Linked DNA regions of Caballeronia sp. TF1N1. The protein of the gene in region 1 binds, or shares a complex with, the protein of each later gene. Links are inferred from orthologs where the notes say so. Each region holds a gene or a part of one and is shown on either strand. Other genes may lie near its edges. The genes, in order: hfq and katE.

Region 1 (6,471 bases):
AGCGAAAAGCCCGTTGCCGGGCGCGCACGTCCGTAGGCGAGCCCGACATCGTCGTAGCGGCCGCCATGCGCAACCGCGTTGGGCACGCCGTCGACATAGGCGGAGAACATCACGCCGCTGTGATACGCGTAGCCGCGCAAATCGGCGAGATCGATCATGAGTTCGGCCCCGTCGACCTGGCTTGCGAGAAACGCGAGATCGTCGAGCGCACGCGCGATGACCGGCAGATTCGGCAGACGGCCGCGCGCGGTTTCGAGCACCGAGGCGTCGCCGTAGAGCGTAGGCAGCGCGCGCAACGCTTCGCGCGGCACCTGGCCGAGATGCGCCGTGAGTTCGTTGATAAGCGGCACATCCTTGCTCGCGAGCGCCTCATAGAGCGCTTCGCCAAGCGATGCAGCCGCCGGTTCCAGTTCCAGCAACGCGGCGAGCACGCCCGCGTGGCACAGATCCAGACGCACTTTCGTGAGACCCGCGAGATGCAGCGAATCGAGCATCAGTTGCTGGATTTCGAGGTCCGCTTCGAGCCCCGCGTGGCCGTAGATTTCCGCGCCGATCTGAATCTGCTCGCGCGTCGCGTGCAGGCCGCGCGGACGCGTGTGCAGCACGTTGCCCGCATAGCACAGACGCGTCACGCCATGCCGGTTCAGGAGATGCGCGTCGATGCGCGAGACCTGCGGCGTGATGTCCGCGCGCAAGCCGAGCGTGCGCCCGGACATCTGATCGACGAGTTTGAAGGTGCGCAGGTTCAGATCGCTGCCGCCGCTCGTCAGAAGCGATTCGAGATATTCGAGCATCGGCGGCATCACGAGCTCGTAACCGTATGAACGGAAACGATCGAGCAGACGGCGTCGCAACTCTTCGATCTTGCGGGCTTCCGACGGCAAGACGTCGGCGATATTCTCGGGAAGTAACCAGGTGGACATCGATACGTTTCCTACGGGGCGCGCGGCGCGGCGTGACGCGGCGCGCTTTGACGAACGGATTTAAACAAGATAGGCCAATTGGCGCATCACGGTGTGCTCACGTTGCGATGAGCAGCAGGATGAGCCCGAGCACCATCGCGATCAGTCCGCCAATGCGGATGTGATGCGTCGGGCGCTCCGCGATGCGGCGAAAGGTATCGCGCCACGCGGTCGGAAAAACGAAGGGAAACATTCCTTCGATGATCAGCATCAACGCAAGTGCGAGCAGTAACGTCTCGGCCATGTTCCAAGGGAGAAAGGCGAAAGCGCGAACGGATCGCGCTTTCGCGGGGCACGATCAGCGCTTGGCCGTGGCAGCCGCGGAAGAAACATCCGCGCTGCCGCCGTTCGGGCCGCGCATGAAGCGGAAGAAATCGCTGCTCGGGTCGACCACCATCACGTCGCCCGGCTTGAAGGTCTTCTTATACGCTTCGAGGCTCTGATAGAACTGGTAGAACTGCGGATCGCGTCCGTAGGCGTCCGCCGCTATGGCTGCCGCCTTGCTGTCTCCTTCGCCCTTGATGGACTGTGCCTGACTGTATGCATCGGCGAGAATCGCCTGTTGTTCGCGCTGGGCGTCCGCCTTGATCTTGTCGGCGTCCGCCGTGCCCTTCGCGCGCTCGATGGCGGCGGCCTGCTGACGCGCCGCGATCATGCGTTTGTAGACGGAGTCGGCTACCACGGACGGAAAGTCGATACGCGTCATCTGTAAATCCACGAGCTGCACGCCGAAGGCCGCCGCCGCGTCTTCCACCGACTTCTGCGCTTCGCTTGCGAGCGTTTGCTGGCTGCCGAGCGCGTCCGTGAGCGAACGCTTCGCGAACGCACTGGCGAGCGACGTGCGCGCGAGCCCGACGATGCGCTCCTGCGCGGTCTGCGTGTTCTTCTCGTTGCTCTCGAACAGTTTGAGCGGATCGGCCACGCGATACTTGATGACGGTATTCACCAGCACGTCGTTCTTGTCCGACGTGGCGAAGCGGTCCGCGCCCGCTTCGTCGATGGTGAGCGTGCGGGTATCGACGAGCGTGAGCGTCTGGAACGGCGCGGGCAGCTTGAAATGCAGGCCCGGGCCGTCGAGTTTCGGTTCGCCGTCACCGTGGGAAGCCACGACGGCAGCATGCCGTTCGTCGACCGTGAAGATCATCGATGAACCGATGAACAGCACGATCACGACAGCGACCACAAGCGCAATGATTCGATTCATGTTCTCGCGCTCCTTATTGCAGGTCGTCTTGACGATTGCGCGAGCGGAAAGCATCGCGGGAGCGCAACGGGTCGCTTGCACTGCTTGCGGCACTGGCCGCGCTGGCCGCACTGGCTGCAGTCGTCGCGCTGGCCGCGCCGTTGGCCGGCGCGCTCAACACGGCCGGCGACGACGCCACGCCCGGCGCACGCGCCTGTGCGCCATCGCCAGCGGGCGCGCTTGCGGCTGCGGCGGCACTGGCGGCATCGGCTTCTTTCACCTGCTGACGATTCGCCTCGACGAGCTTGTCCAGCGGCAGATACACCACGTTATTGCCTGCCTTGCTGTCCACGAAGACCTTCGTGGTACGCGAATAGATTTGCTGCATCGTGTCCAGGTACATGCGTTGACGAACGACCGCGGGCGCTTTCGAGTATTGCTCGTAGACCTGCTTGAAGCGCTCGGCGTCGCCCTGTGCTTCGGTTACCTGGCGATTGCCGTAGGCCGTGGCTTCGTCGACGAGACGCGCCGCGTCGGCTTTCGCACGCGGCAGCAGCTGATCGGCATAGGCTTGCGCGGTGTCGCGAGCGCGCTCGTTGTCCTGACGCACGCGCGAAGCTTCCTCGAATGCCGCCTGCACTTGCGTCGGCACCTGCACGCTTTGCACGGTCACGCCCGTCACCTGCAAACCGGTGCGGTAGAGATCGAGCGAGCGCTGGATAGATTCAGTTAGACGCGCGCGCAACGCCTCGCGATCCTTGTAGAGCATGTCGTCCGTGCTGATGGACCCGGCGATCTCGCGGACTGCCGCCTGCGACGCCTGCGTGACGCTCTGGTCGGGATCGAGATTGCGGAACAGGAAGTCGGTCGGCGACTTGATCTGATATTGCACGGCGAAGCGCACGTCGACGATATCGGCGTCGTTCGTCAGAACCGAGGCATCGCGCACGTTGCCTTGCGCGAGCGCGGTGCCGCGACCCACTTCGACCGAGCGGACCTGCGAGATGTCGACGATATCGTGCGACTGAAACGGATACGGCAGGCGCCAGTGAATGCCTTGCGCCACCGTTTGCCGATATTTGCCGAACTGCGATACCACGCCGACGTGACCGTCCTGTACGACGAACACGCCGCTGCCGAGATAGATGGCGATCAGCACGCCAATGACGATGCCAAGCCCGATGCGCGTGCCGCGGCCGTTCTCGCGCGGTGCGCCGCCGTTGGGCTTGCGTCCGAACAGACCGGCGATGCGACGGTTGAAGTCGCGCCACATCTCGTCGAGATCGGGCGGGCCTTCGTCCTTGCCGTTCGGGCGCTTGCCGTCTTGCGGACGCTTCGAGTCGTTCTTCACGCCGTTGCCTTCGCCCCGCCCCCAGCGCGGATCGTTGATCGAAAAGGCGGCATGCATGCGCTGCCTGTTAGTCCGCTCGTTGTAGTCGTTCACTCGGTGATTCACCATTAGACAGCCGGGGGTAGACATCCAGACAGATAAGCCCGGGCGATGCAATCCGGAGTTCCGCGAGCCGATCAGTGACCGTGCTCGGAAACCTTGTGGTCACGTTGTTCGGTCAGCCGGTGGTCTTCCGGCTGCGCGTTCGTGTCGTGTGTTTCGTTTGACCCGGACAGCGGGGATTGCGTTGCATCGGACTCGAGTTGCGGCGCTTCGATTTCAGCGAGCACGCTCGGTAAGGCCTCTTCGCTTTCGTCCGTTTCCGCAGCAGCGATTTCGGCGATGGCAGCGCGCAGCGCATCGAGCCCCTGGCCCGAGCGTGCACTCAAAAAGACGCGCGAAATATTACCATACTCGTCCCTTTCAACCGCTTCGCCACGGGCCGCCAGCTCAGGCACCGCGTCGATCTTGTTGAAGACGAGAACCTGCCGGATGGAATCCGCGCCGATGCCGCGCAATACCTCGTTCACCTGATCGATCTGATCGAGGCGCACGGCGCTCGATGCATCGACCACATGCAGCAGCAAGTCTGCGTGGATGGTTTCCTCGAGCGTGGCGCGAAAGGCCGCGACGAGCTGGTGAGGCAATTCGCGGATGAACCCGACCGTGTCCGATACCACCACGTGCCCCGCTTCCTCGCCGAGATAGACGCGACGCGAGGTTGTGTCGAGCGTGGCGAAAAGCTGGTCGGCGGCGTACGCCTGCGCCTTCGTGAGCGCATTGAACAGCGTGGACTTGCCGGCGTTGGTATAGCCGACGAGGGAGACCGACATCGTGCGATTACGCGTGCGCTGACGACGCTGCGTACCATGCTGACGGCGCAACTTCTCGAGCCGGGTCTTGAGCGCCTTGATACGCTCACCGATCAGCCGGCGGTCCGTTTCGAGCTGCGTTTCGCCCGGACCGCGCAGGCCAATACCGCCCTTTTGCCGTTCCAGGTGAGTCCACGCGCGAATGAGCCGTGTCGACAGATACTGCAGCTGTGCGAGTTCGACCTGCAATTTGCCTTCGTGGCTGCGGGCGCGCTGCGCAAAGATGTCGAGGATGAGGCTCGTGCGGTCCACCACGCGGCGGTCGAGCGCGAGTTCGAGATTGCGCTGCTGCGCGGGCGCGAGTGCGTGATTGAAGATGACGAGTTCGACGTCGTTCGCTTCGCAAGAAAGGCGCAGTTCTTCAACCTTGCCGCTGCCAATGAACATCTTGGCGTCCGGAGCCGAACGGCGGCCGGTTAGCGTGACGGCGGGATGGGCGCCTGCACTTTGTGCGAGCAGGCTGAGTTCTTCCAGACTGGCTTCGAAATCGATCTTGCCGAAGTCGATGCCGACGAGCGCTGCATTGATCAAATTGATATTTTTCGGTTTTTGAAGCGACCGGCGAATTGTTTGATGTTCGCTTTTTTTTAAAACAGCGCCGGTCGCGACGAGGTTTAGGACGATTCAGCGTCCGGGTGGAAATTCACCGGACGGGCCGGCACGACGGTGGAAATGGCGTGCTTGTAGACCATCTGTGTGACCGTATTTCGGAGCAACACGACATACTGGTCGAACGATTCGATGTTTCCTTGAAGCTTGATGCCGTTGACCAAATAGATCGACACCGGCACGTGCTCTTTACGCAGCGCGTTCAAAAACGGGTCTTGTAACAATTGCCCTTTGTTGCTCATAGCAAACTCCGTGTTTTTTTGCAGGTTGGATGTATTGTCGGCGAAGAAAAAGAGATCCGCCGACAATCGCTACACTATAGCTGATTTTCGTTTCCGCACCAGCCTGGCCAAATGGCCGACCGGCCTGAAACGCTTGACTCACGCGGCTTTCAGCCTTTGTCCGCGTATGGGTTATGGCTCGACCGGAACTCTATGCGCAGTGGCGTCCCGACCAATCCGAAAGTTTCTCGGAAGCGCCCTTCCAGATAGCGTTTATAAGTCTCGGTAATGGCGTCGAGCGCATTGCCGTGCACCACGATGATCGGCGGATTTTGTCCACCCTGGTGTGCATAACGCAGCTTCGGACGAACCGGACCGCGACGGCGCGGCTGCTGAAACTCCACCGCGTCGATGAGCGCGCGCGTGAGCTTCGGTGTCGGCAACTTGGCCATGGCGGCGGCGTAGGCTTCATCGACAGACTTCATCAATGGGCTGATGCCGCTCTTCTCCAGCGCCGAGACGTAGTGAAATTTAGCAAAGTCCAAAAACTTGAGCTTGCGGGTGAGATCCGCCTTCGTGCGTTCGCGCACATGCGAATCCAGACCGTCCCACTTGTTCACGCCGACCACGAGCGCGCGGCCCTGTTCGACCACGAAGCCCGCGATGTGCGCGTCCTGATCCGAGATGTCTTGCTGGGCGTCGAGCAAAAGGATCACGACGTTGGCATCGGAAATTGACTGCAAGGTCTTCACCACCGAAAACTTCTCGATGGCCTCGAACACCTTGCCGCGACGACGCAAGCCCGCCGTGTCGATAAGCGTGTATTTGCGGCCTTGTCGCTCGAAATCAATATAGATCGAATCGCGCGTGGTGCCGGGCATGTCGAACGCGATCACGCGCTCCTCGCCGAGCAATGCGTTCACGAGCGTCGACTTGCCAACGTTCGGACGTCCGACGATGGCAATCTTCACGCCGTGCTGCGCCTTCTCTTCTTCGCTCTCCTCGGGCTGACCGGCATATGCGATGTCGAGCGCGTCGTTGATCATCTCGGTAACGCCGTCGCCGTGCGCAGCCGAGATCGCGCGCGGATCGCCGAGACCGAGTTCGTAGAAGTCGGACGCGACGGCCGAATACTTCATGCCCTCGGCCTTGTTCACGACGAGAAAAAGCGGTCGGCCGGTCTTGCGCAGATAGTCGGCAATCGCCTTGTCTTGCGGCGCGAGCCCGTTGCGTC
Region 2 (16,215 bases), on another replicon or contig:
GGGTTCGGGGCCGGCGCTCGTGCTAGGCATCATGGTGGCCGTGGTCGGCTATCTGTCGTGGATCACGCAGGACGTGATCTATCAATTGATGGTCGCAACGCCCGAAGGCGAGCGCGAAGTCATCATCACGAAGGACGAGGAATTTGCGGATCGCGTGGCCGCGCTGGTCGGCGACGCGGTCGCGAAACACGCGCAGACAGCGGCCGCAAAGCCGCAAGCCTGACGCCGCTACAAAAGAACACGCGCGGGACGTACCCGCGCGCGGCACTTACTTCAGTTCAAGCCATCGTCAAGTCAGGTTCAGCGGCTCGACGTGCCAGATATCGCGGGCATATTCCGCGATGGTCCGATCTGATGAGAATATCCCCATTCCGGCGACGTTCTCGATCGCGCTCTTCGTCCACGCTTCCTTGTCTCGGTACTTGAGATCGACCTCGGTTTGCGTCTTGTCGAAGCTGTCGAAGTCCGCGAGCACCATGTAGTGATCGCCCCAATCCACGAGCGTATGAAAGATGTCGTAGAAACGGTGCGGCTCTTCCGGCGAGAAGTGCCCGAGGCGAATCTGGTCCAGCGCCACCTTGAGCTCCGGATTGTCCTCGTAGATTTGCCGTGGCCTGTAGCCCGCCGCCCGCAGCGTTTCGATCTCGTCGGTCGTGTTGCCGAAGATGAAGATGTTTTCGCGGCCCACCGCGTCGCAAATTTCGATGTTCGCGCCATCCAGCGTGCCGATGGTCAGCGCGCCGTTCAACGCAAGCTTCATGTTGCCGGTGCCCGATGCCTCGGTGCCAGCCATCGAAATCTGCTGCGATAAGTTCGCGGCGGGAATGATGAGCTCCGCCACGCTCACGCCGTAGTTCGGGACGAAGCCTACCTTGAGCCTGTCGCCGACGAGCGGGTCCGCGTTGATCTTCTTCGCGACGTCGTTGATGAGCTTGATGATGCTCTTCGCCATCTTGTAGGCCGAAGCCGCCTTGCCCGCGAACATGACCACACGCGGCGTCCAGTCCTGCTCGGGATTCTCGCGAATACGGTTGTAGCGCACGATCGTATACAAGATGTTGAGCAACTGCCGCTTGTATTCGTGGATGCGCTTCACCTGCAAGTCGAACAGCGCTTCGGGATTGATGATCGCGTTGGCTTCGCGTTTGGCGCGCTCGACGAGGCGCAGCTTGTTGGCGAACTTCGCGTCCTGAAACGCCTTCTGGAACTCGGGGTCGTCGCGCCATTCGCGCAGCCGGCCGAGTTCGAACAAGTCGCTGCGCCAGCGCGGTCCAAGCCGCTTGTCGATGAGCGATGACAGCGACGGACTCGCTTGCGCGAGCCAGCGACGCGGCGTAATGCCGTTCGTCACATTGGTGAAGCGCTCCGGGTACATGCGCGCGAAGTCGGCGAAAATGTTTTGCGTCATCAGTTGCGAGTGCAGCTTCGAGACGCCATTCACCTTGTGACTTGCGACGATCGCCAGATGCGCCATCCGCACGCGCCGCTGGCCGTATTCATCGACGAGCGAAATGCGGCGGATCAGTTCCACGTCGCGGCCGAACTTCTCGGTCACTTGCTTCAGGAACTGCGCGTTGATCTCGAAGATGATCTCCAGATGCCGCGGCAACAGACGCGACAACATTTCGACATCCCACGTTTCGAGCGCTTCGGGCATCAACGTGTGATTCGTGTAGGAGAACATCTGCTGAATCAGCTTCCACGCCTTGTCCCACGGCACGCCGTGACGATCCACGAGCAGGCGCATGAGTTCGGGGATGGCGAGCACGGGGTGCGTGTCGTTCAGATGCACCGCGACCTTTTCCGCGAGACGCCCGAAATGCGTATGCGTGCGCTGATAGCGGCGGATCAGATCCTGCATCGTCGCGGAGACGAAGAAATATTCCTGACGCAGACGCAATTCGCGGCCGGCTTGCGTCGAGTCATCCGGGTACAGCAAGCGCGAGACGTGCTCCGACGTGTTCTTCGCTTCGACCGCGCGCCGATAGTCGCCCTGATTGAACGCGGATAGATCGAACTCGTCGGTGGCGCGCGCCGACCACAGGCGCAGCGTATTCGTCGCGGTGGTGGCGTAGCCGGGAATGACCGTGTCGTAGGCCATCGCGTTGACGTGCTCGGTATCGATCCAGTCGGTACGATCGTCGTGCTGCACCGTGCGCCCGCCGAAGTGCACCGTGTACGTCACCTCGGGGCGCGGAAACTCCCACGGGTTGCCCGCGCGCAGCCAGTAATCGGGCATTTCGACCTGATTGCCATCGACGATGGTCTGCCGGAACATCCCGTACTCGTAGCGAATGCCGTAGCCGAAACCGGGCACGCCGACCGTCGCCATCGAATCGAGGAAACAGGCTGCGAGCCGGCCAAGGCCGCCGTTGCCAAGCGCGGCATCCGGTTCGAGGTCTTCGAGCGAGGCGAGATCGATGCCGAGGCCCGATAACGCTTCGCGGACTTCGTCATGAATGCCGAGGGCAAGCAGCGCGTTGGTGAAGGTTCTGCCGATGAGAAATTCCATCGACAAGTAATAGACGCGCTTCACGTCCTGTTCGTATTGTTGCCGTGTGGTGCGCATCCAGCGTGCGACGAGGCGGTCGCGCACGGCGAGCTCCACGGCATTGAGCCAGTCGCGCGGCTGCGCGGTAACCGCGTCCTTGCCGACGCCGTACATCAGGCGATTCGAGATGGAGCGCCGTAGCGCATCGACACTGCTGTTGAGCTGGTCGAATTCCAGATCGACGGATGTCATCGAAACCTCCGGTATTTGCAACATATGCAACGACAGCGAAAGCGTGGTGGGAGTTCAGTGCTTTTTTGGCCTGCGGCTTGCCTGGCTCCCTGTTCGCGCGGGTTGCGGTCGTGGCCTGAAGGTGCAGGTTACGCCAGTTTTATTTTTTTTGGTATGACATGCGGTGGGTCGCTCACGCCTGATTTTCCGTGGGCGGTTGATCTTGCCGGTTCGGGGAATTTGCATTCTTGGCCTGCGGTTTCAATCAGTCGTCGCCGCCCCTGCGACGGGGAATTTGCTATCTCCTCTTGCAGTCTTGTTCAGTAGCCGCCTCCCCGGCGGGGGTAGCTTCCTTTGTTGCTGCAATGAAAGTCACCGAGGAAAGCAGCCTTCATCCTGCCCGCTGATCGGGCGCGTGGTCAGGACTGAGTTCTACGCCGGCACGCGCCTAAGTGTCGGCCTTGCTCAATCGCCGTTCCTGGCGCTCATGGGACTCGCTGGTCTCGCAGATTGTCTGACTGGTGTAACGCTTGGTGCTTCCGGCTTAGTGCGACGCGCGGCCGTTGGATGCGCCCAGCAAATTCTTCATTGGGCTTTGCTTCGGCTTCCGTAGCGTTTTCATCTATCGATTCGTCTTGGTGCGCGGACCGCTATCAACAACAGCGCCGCCAGCGACGCCGCCAGCAATATCAGCGATAGCGCCGATGCCGGCAAGTAATACCCTCGATTAACCTGCCCCACCACGACTATCGGCACGGTCGCGAAGCCCGGCGGATACACCGTCAATGTCGCGCCCAATTCGCCGAGCGATAGCGCGAATCCCAACGCCAGGCTCGCTCTTATCGCCGGGACGAGTTGCGGTAACACCACGCGCCACAACACCATGCGCGGCGGCGCGCCAAGGCTCGCGGCGGCCTCGCGCAAGGTCGTCAATTCCGGTCGCAATGCAGCCGCCGCGCAGCGGTAACAAAATGGCAAGACCAGCGCGAGTTGCACCATGACGACGATCGCCGCCGAGCCGGACAGGTCCAGCGGACGCTTGTGATACGCAATCAGTACCGCAAGGCCCAACACCACGCTCGGTACGCCGTTCGGCATCATTGCAATGGCATCGACGAATGCGCCCAGGCCGCGCCGGTCACGGCCCTCCAGTGCCAACGCAAGCCACAATCCCAGCGCGGTGCCGAGGATCGCGACGCCGAAGCCGACGCCAAGGCTCGTCGTCAGCGCGTCGAAATCGCTGGAGCCGAGGCGCCCGAACCAGCGCGTGCTGAAGCCATCGGGGAAGATCGTGCCCGACCAGTGCGACGCAACGCTCGACAACGCCACCACGACCACCGGCAACACGAAGAGCCAGAAGCACACGAGCGCAGCCAGGAACGCAACGAGCGCGCGCATCAGCGAGACTGGCTTTCCAGGTTTGAACGAGGTCGAAAGCTGCATGTCAGCGTCTTTGCAAGCGTCGATAAAGCGCATAGAGCGAGAGCGACATCAGCAACATCACGACCGATCCCGCCGCTGCGGTCGGCAAGTCGAGATCGACGGTCGCCGCGCTGTAAATGGCAATTGGCAAGGTGATGAGATGCGCGCTGCCCAAGACGAGCAGAATGCCGAACTCGTTGAGCGTCAGGAGGAAGCACAAGATGGTGCCCGCCGCGATTCCCGGCCACGCAAGCGGCAACACGACCTTGGTCGCGACCATCCAGCCGCCCGCGCCGAGACTTTTCGCGGCCTCGACGAGACGCATGTCGAGCATGGCGTATGAAGCGAGCGTCGGGCGCACCACGAACGGCGCATAGAACACGACCTCCGCGAGAATCACGCCGCCGATGCCGAAGAGGAAATCGAGCGGCGGGGTATCGAGCGAAAAAAGCCGTTGCAAGCCGATGCTCACCGAACCCTGCGAGCCATAAAGAAAAATCAGCGTGAATGCCACGAGGAACGAAGGGAACGCCACGAACAACTCGAGGAAACGCGTGACGAGCTTCGCGCCGGGAAACGGCCGAAAGAACAGCATCGACGCGAGCGCGACGCCAAGCAATGACGCGAGACTTGCGCTTGCGAAGAGGATGCCGAGCGTCGTGCCGATCACGCCGCGCGTCTCCGGATTGCCGAAGAACGCGGTGTAGGCGTGCAGCGTGAAGCCGTGCGGCCCGGTCACGCTCAACATGGCAAGGCGCGAGAGCGGATAGACGACGAGCGGCCCCAGCACGAACACGAGGATGAACCACAACTGCCATTGCACCTTCTTGCCGCGCCGCGCGGCGATTGTCGCCTGGCCGTCCTGCGCTCGCCCGGCGGCCTCTTTAGGGATGGACAAGGACGACATCGTCAGCCTCGAAGGTCAGGGAAACGCGCGCGCCCTTTTCCGGCATGCGCGTGTGGCCGCGCTGCGTCGAAACGAGTACGGGCTCGTTGGGCCACGCATCGAGCGAGACGGAAATCGAGAGCGACGCGCCATACCATTCGACCGATGCAATCGTGCCGTGCAACGGCCCATCGCCGAGCGGCACGATGGAGAAGCGCTCCGGCCGAATGCACGCAAGCCGCTCGCGTTCGTCGTGGCGCGCGTCGCCGACGGGATACACCACGCGCGGCGGCAGCAGATTCGCGGCACCGAGATAGCGCGCGACGAAGCCGTCGTTCGGCGCGTCGTACAACTCGCGCGGCGAACCGAGTTGCGCGATACGGCCATCGCGCATAAGAAGCGTGCGGTCGGACAGCACGAGCGCATCGTCCTGATCGTGCGTCACACAAACGATAGTCAGATTCGGCAAGCGCTCGTGCAACGCCTTCAGCTCGCTGCGCACGGACGCGCGGAGGTTGGCATCGAGCGCCGAAAGCGGTTCGTCGAGCAAGAGCACATCCGGCTCGATGACGAGCGCGCGGGCAAGCGCCACACGCTGCTGCATACCGCCCGAGAGTTGCGCGGGCATGACGTGGCCGGCATCGGCGAGTTGCACGAGTTTGAGCGCATTGGCGACGCGGCGCGCGATCTCGCCCGTCTTCAGCTTGCGCGCGCGCAGGCCGAAGGCGACGTTATCGAATACGGAAAGATGCGGAAAGAGCGCATAGCTCTGGAATAGCAAGCCGAGATTACGTTGATGCGGCGGCACGTGCGTGAGTTCGCGGCCTGCGATAAAAAGCGCGCCCGCGAAGGCATCGGGCTGAATGAATCCGGCGATGAAGCGCAACAGCGTGGTTTTGCCGCAGCCGCTTCTGCCGAGTACCGTCAGAAACTCGCCACGTTCGATGTGCAGCGATAGTTGATCGAGCACGGTGCGCGCGCCGAAGCGCACCGTGAGTCCTTCGATATGCACGCCGGATCGCGCTTCGTGTTCATGAGCGAGCGCATTTCCGGACGAGCTCAGAGCAAACGTATTCACGTCAGGACTTCGGCTTCACGACCTCGGTCTCCTTGCCCGACTGGCCGATCACTTCATTCTTCCAGCGCTCGGTCCAGCCAGCCTTCTTCTGCATGACTTCGTTCCAGTCCACCGGAATCAGCTTCACGCCGGCAATTGCCTGCTTCACCGCTTCGCCGTTCTTGCCGCCGAGCGCGACATCGGTGCGCGCCGGAATGCCGTAGATGTCCGGCACTTTCGACTGCACTTCCGCGGACATCAGATAGTCGATCAGCTTCTTGCCCGCTGCCTGATTCGGCCCGCTCTTGATGAGACCGATTGCATACGGCAACTGGAACGTGGTGGGCGCGTCGCCGTTCTGATGCGACAGGAAAAGCGGCTTGATGGACAGACCGCCGTTCGCGGCATCGTCGAGATCCATTTGCAGGTCGCCATTGGCGAAGGCGATCTCGTTACGCGAGAGCAGCACATCGAGATAACCCGTGCCCTTGGTATGGAACTTCGCGCTTCGTTCGAGCGACTTCAGATAATCGAACGCTTTGTCTTCGCCCATCAGGGCCGACGTCAGGATGATGACCGCCATGCCGTCGCCCGCCGTCGCCGGATTCGAATATGCGATCTTGCCCGAGTAGTTCGGATGCAAGAGATCGGCGAAGGTCTTCGGCGCGCTCTTCGTGACTTCCGGATTGATGGCGAAAGAAAAGTAGTTGTTGACGAAGGTGGCCCACGCGCCGTCGTTCGCCTTGGCGATAGCCGGCACGTTCTTGTAGTTCACACTCTGGTACGGCTGCAGCAGGCCGCTCTGCGATGCTTGCTGGATGAACGGCGGCAAGGTCACGAGCACGTCCGCCTTGGGCGAATCTTTCTCGACGCTCGCGCGGTTCACCACTTCGCCGCTGCCCGCCGTGACGATATTGACCTTGACGCCTTCCTTCTTCTCGAAAGCCGGGAGCACGTCCTTGTAGAGATTTTCGAGGCCGTCCGCCGTGTAGAGGACGACGGCATCGGCTGCGTGTGCCGGCGAGGTTGCAAACGCCATCAAGGCGGCGATGGCCGGCAGCATCGTGCGTGCGAGGCGAAGGTCGCGAGTCATTTCGTGATTGATCCGATGAGATAAGGTGACGCGGCTCGGGTGCTGCGCTGGTGTCGAAGCATTGCAGAGCCGTGTGACAGACACGTGAATGCCGTAAGCGGTGCAGGATTGGACAAGACGCGGTGCACGCACATCCGCATACTTCGGCCTTTCCGCCAAACGCCTGATTGACGATGCTCTCCTTGCTGGCCGCGCCGGTCTTCGTCCTACTCTGGTCGACAGGCTTTATCGTCGCGCGCGCGATTACCCCTTACGTCGATCCGAACGTGTACCTGTTCGCGCGCTTCTGCGGCACGGCGTTGCTGTTTGTCGTCGTGGCGCTCGCAAGCCGGGCAAGCTGGCCGAAAGGCGCCGATGTTCTACGGCATCTGCTTGCAGGCGCGCTGCTGCAAGGCGTTTATCTGGGCGCGGGTTATTGGGCCGTCGCACAGGGGCTGACTGCGGGCATCATGGCGCTGCTCGGCGCGTTGCAACCGCTTCTGACCGCTGCGTTTGCCGCGCGCTTCTTCGGCGAACGTCTGTCGCCGCGCGCATGGAGCGGCCTCGTGCTGGGGCTCACTGGCGTGGCGCTCGTGCTTGCGCCGAAGGTGATGACGGGTCATGCGTCATCGACACACGGAGCCGCGCCTTCGTGGCTCGTCGTCATGGCGGCGCTGCTCGCCGTCCTGGCGATTACCGCGGGCACGCTGTATCAGAAGAGCTCGCTGGCACGCGCCGATATCCGCAGCGCGAGCGCGCTGCAGAATGCGGGCGCCGCGCTCGTCGCGTTACTGCTGATTTTCGCGCTTGGGGAACATCGCTTCATTGCTTCGGCGACGACTTGGGTTTCGCTTGGATGGGGCATCGTGATGCTCTCGGGTGCCGCGACCACGCTTTTCGTGTGGATGGTCCGCCGTGGCGATGCCTCGCGTGCCACCGCGCTGCTGTTTCTCGCGCCGCCGCTTGCCGCGATCGAAGGCTATCTGGCGTTTGGCGAAACGCTCGGGCTGGTGCAAATCGCGGGGTTCGGGGCGGCGCTCGTGGGCGTATCGCTGGCGCGGGCGAGATAACCGTCAATCGGCCGTATCGGCGCCCGCCGGGATGTTCGCACGCACCGCCTTCCCCGGACCCGGCGACCATGCCGGACGCGCCTTTCTCGCCGTATCGACGACGACCAGAAAGTGACCCGCCCAGGGCGTCGCGTTACGCGTGGACTTGAGTATCCACATCGACCCTCCTTCGGCGGCACGGGCTTCGTATTGCGCGTCGAGGATGCCGCGATGATCGAAGAAAGTATTGAGCGTCGACGGTATGCGCACGCAGCCTTTCGAATGGCGCATGCCGAGAAGCGGTTCGAGTTTCTGCGGATCGGTGGCGTGCATCTGGAAGCGCATCGGCGAGATGCCGCCCTTGCCCCAGCCGCGCTCGCCATCGGCCCAGCCGAAGTCGTAGATGCGCATGTCGCGCGCGCCGTATCCGCGAATCTTGAACTCGTTGAGCGTGCCTTCCGCGCGAAAATCCATGTTGCCCGGCACGTGCTGAAACACGCCGAGCGGCGTGACGAAGTGATCGTAAGTGCCCGGCCGTCCTGTCGATACCGGCGATGCGCCGATCAGCGACCAGGCATCGGCCGGTTTCGCGCGGAAGAAAAGCATGAGCGCCTGCACGTTCGCGCTGCGATCGACCAGCACGACGAACTCATTGGCGAGATCGCCATGTCCGCTTTCATCGAGCGCATGCTGCAATACGCGACCGTAGGCCTGCTGATCCGCTTGGGAAACGCTGAGACGCCGGTTTACCTCTTTCGCGAAAGTCTGTCGCATGGCGAAGGCTCCGGCGGGCGGCAGGTCATGGCGTTGCGCCAAGTTGGGCTCGGGCGGTTCGGGCGGCAGCGGGACTTCGGGCGCCTCGGCCTCCGATGCGGCACTCGCGGCCGATGCCGGTTCCACGGTCGATGCAGCCGATGCAGCAGAGGCCGCCGACGCCTCCGAAGCTCCCGAAGCAACTTGCGGCTTCATCGGCACCGGCATGCCGGGCAATGCGCGTTCAGGCGCGCTTGCACTCAATGGCACGCTTGCGCCTGGAATCAACGGCGGCGATGCGGGCGTCGACGTAACGTGCCCCTGGAGCACGTTCGCAGGCGATGTGCTTCGCTGCAAACCCGACGGCGCACTTCCATTCGAAGAAGATGCCGAAGCGGACTCTGACGCAAGACGCGCCTGCTGCGCGCCCACCGCCCCCGCATACGCCACAAGCGCGGCAGCCACTCCAACGACGATTGCTCTCGCGCCAAATGCTGTTTCTCTATTCCCTGCCAGATGCATTGATTGATCCGCCTTGCCTGACCAGACTCAAGCCTGGCAATCCATATCGATCGCCCAGCCCCGAACATTCAAGAACCGATGCACGCAAAGACGCGCACCGGCTTCGTTCGTTGCATCTGGCGCAGCAAAGTTCATTCCGTCGATGGGCCCGAGAACGCGCCGCACGTCATGCTGGACAGATTCGGATAGCGGTTGGGCCAGTCGCCGGACATGGTCGACTGCGCATCCTTCAGTGTCATGTCGCCGGTGCAGACACAGCGTTTGAGATAGACCGCGAGCCGCTCCTTGCGGCGCTGTCCGGCACGGCCTTCCCAGCGGCGCAGATCGAGATTCGCGGGCGCATTGGGCAAGCCGCCGAGCAATACGGGCATGCGATGATCCAGCGCATATTCGGATGCGAACGAAGCATCGATGCCACGTTGCTTGAGCAGTTTTTCTTTCTGGCGCATCTGCGTCTCGAACGACGGCAGCACGCGATCGACATAACCCGGCACGCAGATCGTCTCGACGATGGTCGACTGCGTGACATGCGGATCGAGCCAATCGGGACGCTGCGCCCGCGAGCTTGCAGGCCACACCATGAGCGCGCCATTGAGCGTGATCAGGAGCGCGCCAAACGCCGCGCGCGCGGGACGAGCGGCAGCGGTCGCATAAGCGTGACGCGCGAAGCGTCGCTTGAAGATGGGTATATCCCTTCGATCCATGCCTCGGAAGTGCAATTCATCATGCGGCCAATGCGACGCCGCTTATTTTTGAGATATTGAACAATCGCATTAGAACACACCAAAGGCGTGCATCGCGCTGTGGCTCAAAAGTCCGCGAGCCGATCCGTGGATGCGTGCGGCAAGGTCTGCGCCGCACTCGCCGCACTCGAAGACGCAAGCGCGGCGTCGAGCGCGCGGCCGAGCGCAAGCGCCTCGGCATGAAAGGAGCCGTAAGCGACCGCGATGCTGGCGTCGTCCTCGCCGTTGCGGTCTTCGTCGATGGCGCGATCGCATACGAGCTGCAAGGCGACGCATGCATCGGTGAAGCGCACGGCGCCGACCAGCGACGCCGCCCCTTTCATGCGATGCGCGATGTCGCGCAAGAGCGCGTGGTCGCAAGCATCGAACGCGGTCTCGGCGTCGATCAGGTCTTGCGCATGCGCGGATTTGAGGGTGCCGGCGAGCGTCGCGGCCTGATCGCCGTAACTCGCGACAAGCGCGCTGTCGAAGACTTCTGCCGCTTTCTCCCGCACCGGCCCGCTTCGCCGCGCTACACCTTCGGTCGCCGCGACGAGCGCATCGCGCAGGCCGTCGAGCGAGATGGGCTTCACGAGGCACATCGTCATGCCTGCCGCGACCGCGCGTCGCGCCGCCTCCGGTTGCGCGTTCGCCGTGAGGCCGACGACAGGCAACGGCCGCGCCTTTTGCACGCGCGCGCTTTCGTCCCCGCGGATCGCCTGCGCGAGTTCCTCGCCGCTCATTTCGGGCATCGAGCAATCGGTGAGAATCACATCGAACGCGGATGGATCGCCGCGATAGCGGATGAGCGCGCTGCGGCCGTCGACGGCCAGTTGCGGCGCGCCGCCGAGCAGCCTGATCTGCCCTTCGAGCACGATCCGGTTCGCCGGATGATCGTCGACGACGAGTACCCGCAAGCCCGCGAGCGTCGCACCGGTCGGAGCCACCGATGCGTGCTCCGGCGCGCGTCCCGCTTCGGACGACGATGCCTCCGGCAAGCTCACGCAGACCGTAAAGCGTGTGCCGCGTCCCGGCTCGCTTTCGAGCGTGATCTCGCCGCCCATCATCGTGACGAGCCGCTTGCAGATGGTGAGGCCAAGGCCCGTGCCCGAATAGCGGCGCGCGCCGCCATCGTGTGCCTGCACGAACGGCGTGAAAAGCGCGCCTTGCCGCTCGGGCGCGATGCCCACGCCCGTGTCCGCGACCGCGAATGTCAGCGCCCGCGTGCCGCCCTGTGGCGCGTCTACACGGTAGTCGAGCGTCACCGCCCCGATATCCGTGAACTTGATCGCGTTCGATAGCAGATTGCCGACGACCTGCCGCAAACGCTGCCCGTCGGCAAGCAACCAGGCTTCGCCCGAATCCGCGCGGCGCACGATCAACGCGATGCCCTTGGCGCGCGCGGCGGGCTCGTATATCGCGGCCACGCTCGTCATCCACGTTTCGAGTTCGAGCGGAGCGGGCGTGAGCACCAGCCGCTCGGCTTCGATTTTCGCGACGTCGAGCAGATCGTCGATCATGCCGAGCAAATCCGCCGCCGCGCGATGCGCCGTGCCGAGCGCGCGTTCGGTCGCGGCGCGTTCGCCGGGCGCGCGCAGTTCCAGTTCGATGAGGCCGAGCACCGCATTCATCGGCGTGCGGATTTCGTGGCTCATGGTGGCGAGGAACGTCGACTTGGCGCGGTTCGCCGTTTCGGCTTCCTCCTTCGCCGCGCGCATTGCCTGCTCGGCGGCAATCCGGCGCATGATCTGTGTTCGCAGTGACACCGCCCAGCCGATCAGCGCGAAAACAAGCGCACCGCCAAGCAGCGCGCCTACCTCGACTTGCGGACGGCGGCGCTCCCACAATGTCTCAGGATGATCGCCAAGCCGCCAGCGCCCGCGCAGTGCTTCGAGTTGATAGGCGCGAAGATGGCCAATCGCGTCGTTGATGATGCCGAGTAAGATCGGCTCATTGCGCAAGACGAGAAAGCCTTGCTCGAGCGGTTTGCCGGAGAGCACGCCGCTCACCACGAGCTTGCCGCGGTAAGGATTGGCGACCGCGTAATTCGCGAGCGTCAGATCGACCAAAGCCGCGTCGGCATCGCCGTTCACGACCGCGCTGAACTGCTCGTCGAATGACGGCATCTCGACGATGCGCAGATGCCGCACGAATTCGCGCTTCAACGCCAGGGCCGAAATCCCGGCCGGGAGCGCCACCCGCTTGTTCGCGAGCGCGGTCTCATCGCGCAGGGGCGCCTGACCCGCACGCGTGACGATGCCGACCAGGCTCTCGCCGAACGGCACGGACGCCGTGAGCGGCACCGGTTGCCATGCGGGGGAAACGCCGTAGGGCGTGAACATGGACTTACCGCTCGTCAGGTCGGCGGCAATCTGAGACAAAGAACCGCGCATTCGCGCTTCGAAGCGCAAGCCCGTTCCCCGCGAGATCACATCGAGCAGGTCGGCGGCGAGACCCGCAGGTTCGCCGTGCGAATTGCGGAACATGAGCGGCGGAATTTGCGAAAACATCGAGTAATGCACGACTGGATGCGCCTTGATCCACGCGCGCTGCTCGGGTGTCAAGTCGAGCGGACGATCCAGCGTCACCGCGGTCATCGAAACGTACCAGCGCGCGTTCATTGTCAGCAGGAAATTCGGCGGCAACTGCGCCAGCGCGGCATCGACACGCTCACGCAATGCGCGCGCGGCCGGCCGGTTGGCTGCGAAAGCAAAGCGATAGCCGTCTGCATCGAACGGTGTAAAACCGCGCGCGCCGATGTTCGGCAAGTCCAGATGACTGATGACATACACGGCGGTCGTCACGTCGCCGACGAAGCCGTCGGCACGGCCGAGCGAGACGGCCAGCGCGGCGGCGAGCACATCCGGATACGCCTCCGGCTGCAAGGACGGATACGCCGCACGCAACCGCGCGGGGTCCATCTGCGTGTCGACATAAGCGAGCCGATGCGTCGGCGCATATGCCGCGAGCGGCGCGAAATACACCGGTTTCACCGGAAAATACGAATGGCTCAGTTCGAGCGGCGCACCGGCATCGAAGCCCGCCGAACTCGTCGCCATGTCGATCTCGCCGCGTTCGAGCGCGGCCAGCATCGCGGGACGATCCGGATACAGGCGCCATTGCGGCGTCATCCCGAGCGGCTCGGAAATGGCGTTCAGAACATCGACCGAAATGCCGCGCAACGCCGACGAATCGGATGGCGCGCCGGACACGGCCAGTTCGAGCGGCGGCACCATGCCCGGCACCGCGCCGACGATCAGCGGCGGCGCCGCGAAGGCATCGCCGAGCCACCAGCCGAGCAGCACACAAAGCGTCCACAGCAAACGGCGCGAACGCTGTCGCCGTGTTCCGTCAGCTCGACGAATCGCAGAATGAAACAAGCCGCACCCCCGAAATCGAGCGGTGCGGCCAGTGTCTCAAAAACGCGCCGGCGCGCCTATCGCCGGCGCGCCCACGCACGCGCCCTGCGTTGCACGGCGCGAAACGCGTGCTGCCGGGCGATTACGCGGGCACCGACTCCGCCTTCTGCGCGCGCGACCACACGCGATGCTTGCCCAGTGCTTCGATGAAGGTCTTAAGCACGGTCTTCGCGTCGCTGCCGACGACCACGCCTTCATCGCCGCCAGGCAGATGCGATGCGGCAAGCACATCCTCGCCGTCGCCAATCGCGCCGATCGCTTTCAGATGCTTGAACGATTCGAGCACGAAGTGACGCGCGTCGCCGGATTCGGACAGCGTCTTCGCGCTTGCCTTGCCGTCCGCGATGATCATTCCGTCGAACATGATGGACGGCATGCCGAGGATGGTGGCGTCCGCTTCGATACCTTCGGCAGGGAACCCGAGCGTCGGCGAGATCACAAGCGCTTGCGCGCCGCCCGCCGCGAGCGCTTCCTTGACGGCCTTGATGCTCGCGGCATCCGCGCCCTTCGCGGCGAGAATCGCGACCTTGCGCGTCTTGATCGACGGCACGGCCTTGGCGATGATCGACAGCGCCGGCGATTCCGTCACCGACGACTTGCCGAGTTGCTCCGGGCTCGCGTTTTTCTTGGGCGCGGGCATGCCGAGATTTTCCGCGACGCGCGCGGCCAATACCTCGTCGATGTTCGCAAGCAGAGCAAGTTCGCGTTCGCGAATGAACTTGCGCTCTACCTTGCTCAACTCGAATGAATACGCGCCGACGATGTGATCCTTCTCTGGCTGCGTCTGGCTGTTCCAGAAGAGCGTTGCTTGCGAGAAATGGTCGGCAAACGACGGGCTGCGCACGCGAATCTTCTCGCCGTCCACGCGTTCCGTGTAGGTTTCGAAGCCGCCGCCCGATGCTGCCGGCGCCGTTTCCTTCGGCCAGCCGCCATCGATCGAATTCGGCTCGTAGGAAGCCTGACCCTTGTCGATGGTCTGGCGATGCATCGCGTCGCGTTGACCGTTATGCAGCGGCGCGATCGGGCGGTTGATCGGCAACTCGTGGAAGTTCGGGCCGCCAAGACGGCTGATCTGCGTATCGGTATAGGAGAAAAGACGTCCTTGCAGGAGCGGGTCGTTCGTGAAGTCGATGCCCGGCACGATATGTCCCGGACAGAACGCGACCTGCTCGGTTTCCGCGAAGAAGTTGTCGGGATTGCGGTTGAGCGTCATCTTGCCGATCATCTTGAGCGGCACGAGTTCCTCGGGAATGATCTTGGTCGGATCGAGCAGATCGAAGTCGAACTTGTGCTCGTCCTCTTCCTCGACAATCTGCACGCCCAGTTCCCACTCGGGATAGTTGCCCTTGTCGATGGCTTCCCACAAATCGCGGCGATGGTAATCGGCATCCTTACCCGCGATCTTCTGCGCTTCGTCCCACAGGAGCGAAGCCGAACCGATGGTCGGCCGCCAGTGGAACTTGACGAAGCGCCCCTTGCCTTCCGCGTTCACGAAACGGAACGTGTGAATGCCGAAGCCTTCCATGGTGCGCAGACTCTTGGGAATGGCGCGGTCGGACATCGCCCACATCACCATATGCGCCGACTCGGGCACGAGCGAGACGAAATCCCAGAAGGTGTCATGCGCCGACGCGCCTTGCGGAATCTCGTTATGCGGCTCCGGTTTGACGGCGTGCACGAAGTCGGGAAACTTGATCGCGTCCTGGATGAAGAACACGGGCATGTTGTTGCCGACCATATCGAAGTTGCCTTCGTCGGTGTAGAACTTGACCGCGAAGCCGCGCACGTCGCGCACGGTATCGGCGGAACCGCGCGAGCCTTGCACGGTGGAGAAGCGCACATAGACCGGCGTCTCTTTCGACGGGTCTTGCAGGAAACCGGCCTTGGTCAATTCGGCTTGCGACTCGTACACCTTGAACACGCCATGCGCCGCCGAACCGCGCGCATGAACAATGCGCTCCGGAATACGCTCGTGGTCGAAGTGCGTGATTTTTTCACGCATGATGAAGTCTTCGAGCAGCGACGGACCGCGCGCTCCAACGCGCAGCGTGTTCTGGTTATCGGAGACTTTTACACCCTGGTTCGTGGTCAGGGCTTGATTCGTTGCATCGCTGCGGAAGGCTTCGAGCGATTCGATCTTCTTGTTGGTCGCGGCGTTCGGACTCTGCGAAGGCGGACGCGCGGTGCTATTCGTGGGTTGCTTCTTTGTTGCCATTTGAGGGGACTCCTTGGGGAAGATTGCTTTTAGCCTTTCGGGCCATTCGCAAGCCTTGTTCCCGAAGGAGATAGGGTTTCCGCTTGCAGCGGGACGCCCGGCGGGGCGCGACGGGCGAAGCCGAAGCCTCGCCCGCTTGTGACTATCAGACACCGGTACTCGCTGGCGACAATGCCTTCTCCGCCGTTACCTTCTGCAAGGAGATGATGCGCGTCATGGCCGCATAGTTCGACGTGGCCTCGTTGTACATCTTCGCGAGATCCGCCTTCAGTTGCGTGCGCGATGCTCCGTCGAGATAAACCATATGTCCCGATGGATAAAACGCCGCGGAAAGATTCTGCCTGACGACGCTGTTGATCAACGGCATCTGCTGAAG

Evidence for each region.
Region 2: the proteins of hfq (region 1) and katE are in contact, whole or in part, in a crystal structure (PDB 3VU3), measured with the Escherichia coli proteins. The link is inferred for Caballeronia sp. TF1N1 from one-to-one orthologs.

The regions. Positions count from the first base shown.
Region 1 is NZ_CP084626.1:1,625,046-1,631,516, forward strand. Bases 3,641-6,330 are described here. They hold hfq (RNA chaperone Hfq), read right to left. Parts: upstream 5,259-6,330; coding sequence 5,022-5,258; downstream 3,641-5,021. Other genes in these bases: hflX (GTPase HflX), read right to left, coding at 3,673-4,938; der (ribosome biogenesis GTPase Der), read right to left, coding at 5,408-6,330. Also shown: LDZ28_RS07545 (ATP phosphoribosyltransferase regulatory subunit), read right to left, coding at 1-923; LDZ28_RS07550 (DUF2065 domain-containing protein), read right to left, coding at 1,021-1,206; protease modulator HflC, read right to left, coding at 1,261-2,166; FtsH protease activity modulator HflK, read right to left, coding at 2,180-3,589; more of der, read right to left, coding at 6,331-6,471. UniProt on the Escherichia coli protein: RNA chaperone that binds small regulatory RNA (sRNAs) and mRNAs to facilitate mRNA translational regulation in response to envelope stress, environmental stress and changes in metabolite concentrations.
Region 2 is NZ_CP084627.1:356,486-372,700, reverse strand. What follows is about bases 13,274-16,215. They hold katE (catalase HPII), read right to left. Parts: upstream 15,840-16,215; coding sequence 13,707-15,839; downstream 13,274-13,706. Other genes in these bases: LDZ28_RS15665 (S10 family peptidase), read right to left, coding at 15,985-16,215; LDZ28_RS15675 (transporter substrate-binding domain-containing protein), read right to left, coding at 13,274-13,510. Outside these bases: LDZ28_RS15720 (DUF6232 family protein), read left to right, coding at 1-223; LDZ28_RS15715 (glycogen/starch/alpha-glucan phosphorylase), read right to left, coding at 290-2,743; 2-aminoethylphosphonate ABC transport system, membrane component PhnV, read right to left, coding at 3,341-4,120; phnU (2-aminoethylphosphonate ABC transporter permease subunit), read right to left, coding at 4,167-5,051; 2-aminoethylphosphonate ABC transport system ATP-binding subunit PhnT, read right to left, coding at 5,029-6,093; phnS (2-aminoethylphosphonate ABC transporter substrate-binding protein), read right to left, coding at 6,110-7,180; LDZ28_RS15690 (DMT family transporter), read left to right, coding at 7,354-8,229; LDZ28_RS15685 (L,D-transpeptidase), read right to left, coding at 8,233-9,231; LDZ28_RS15680 (hypothetical protein), read right to left, coding at 9,615-10,187; more of LDZ28_RS15675, read right to left, coding at 10,292-13,273.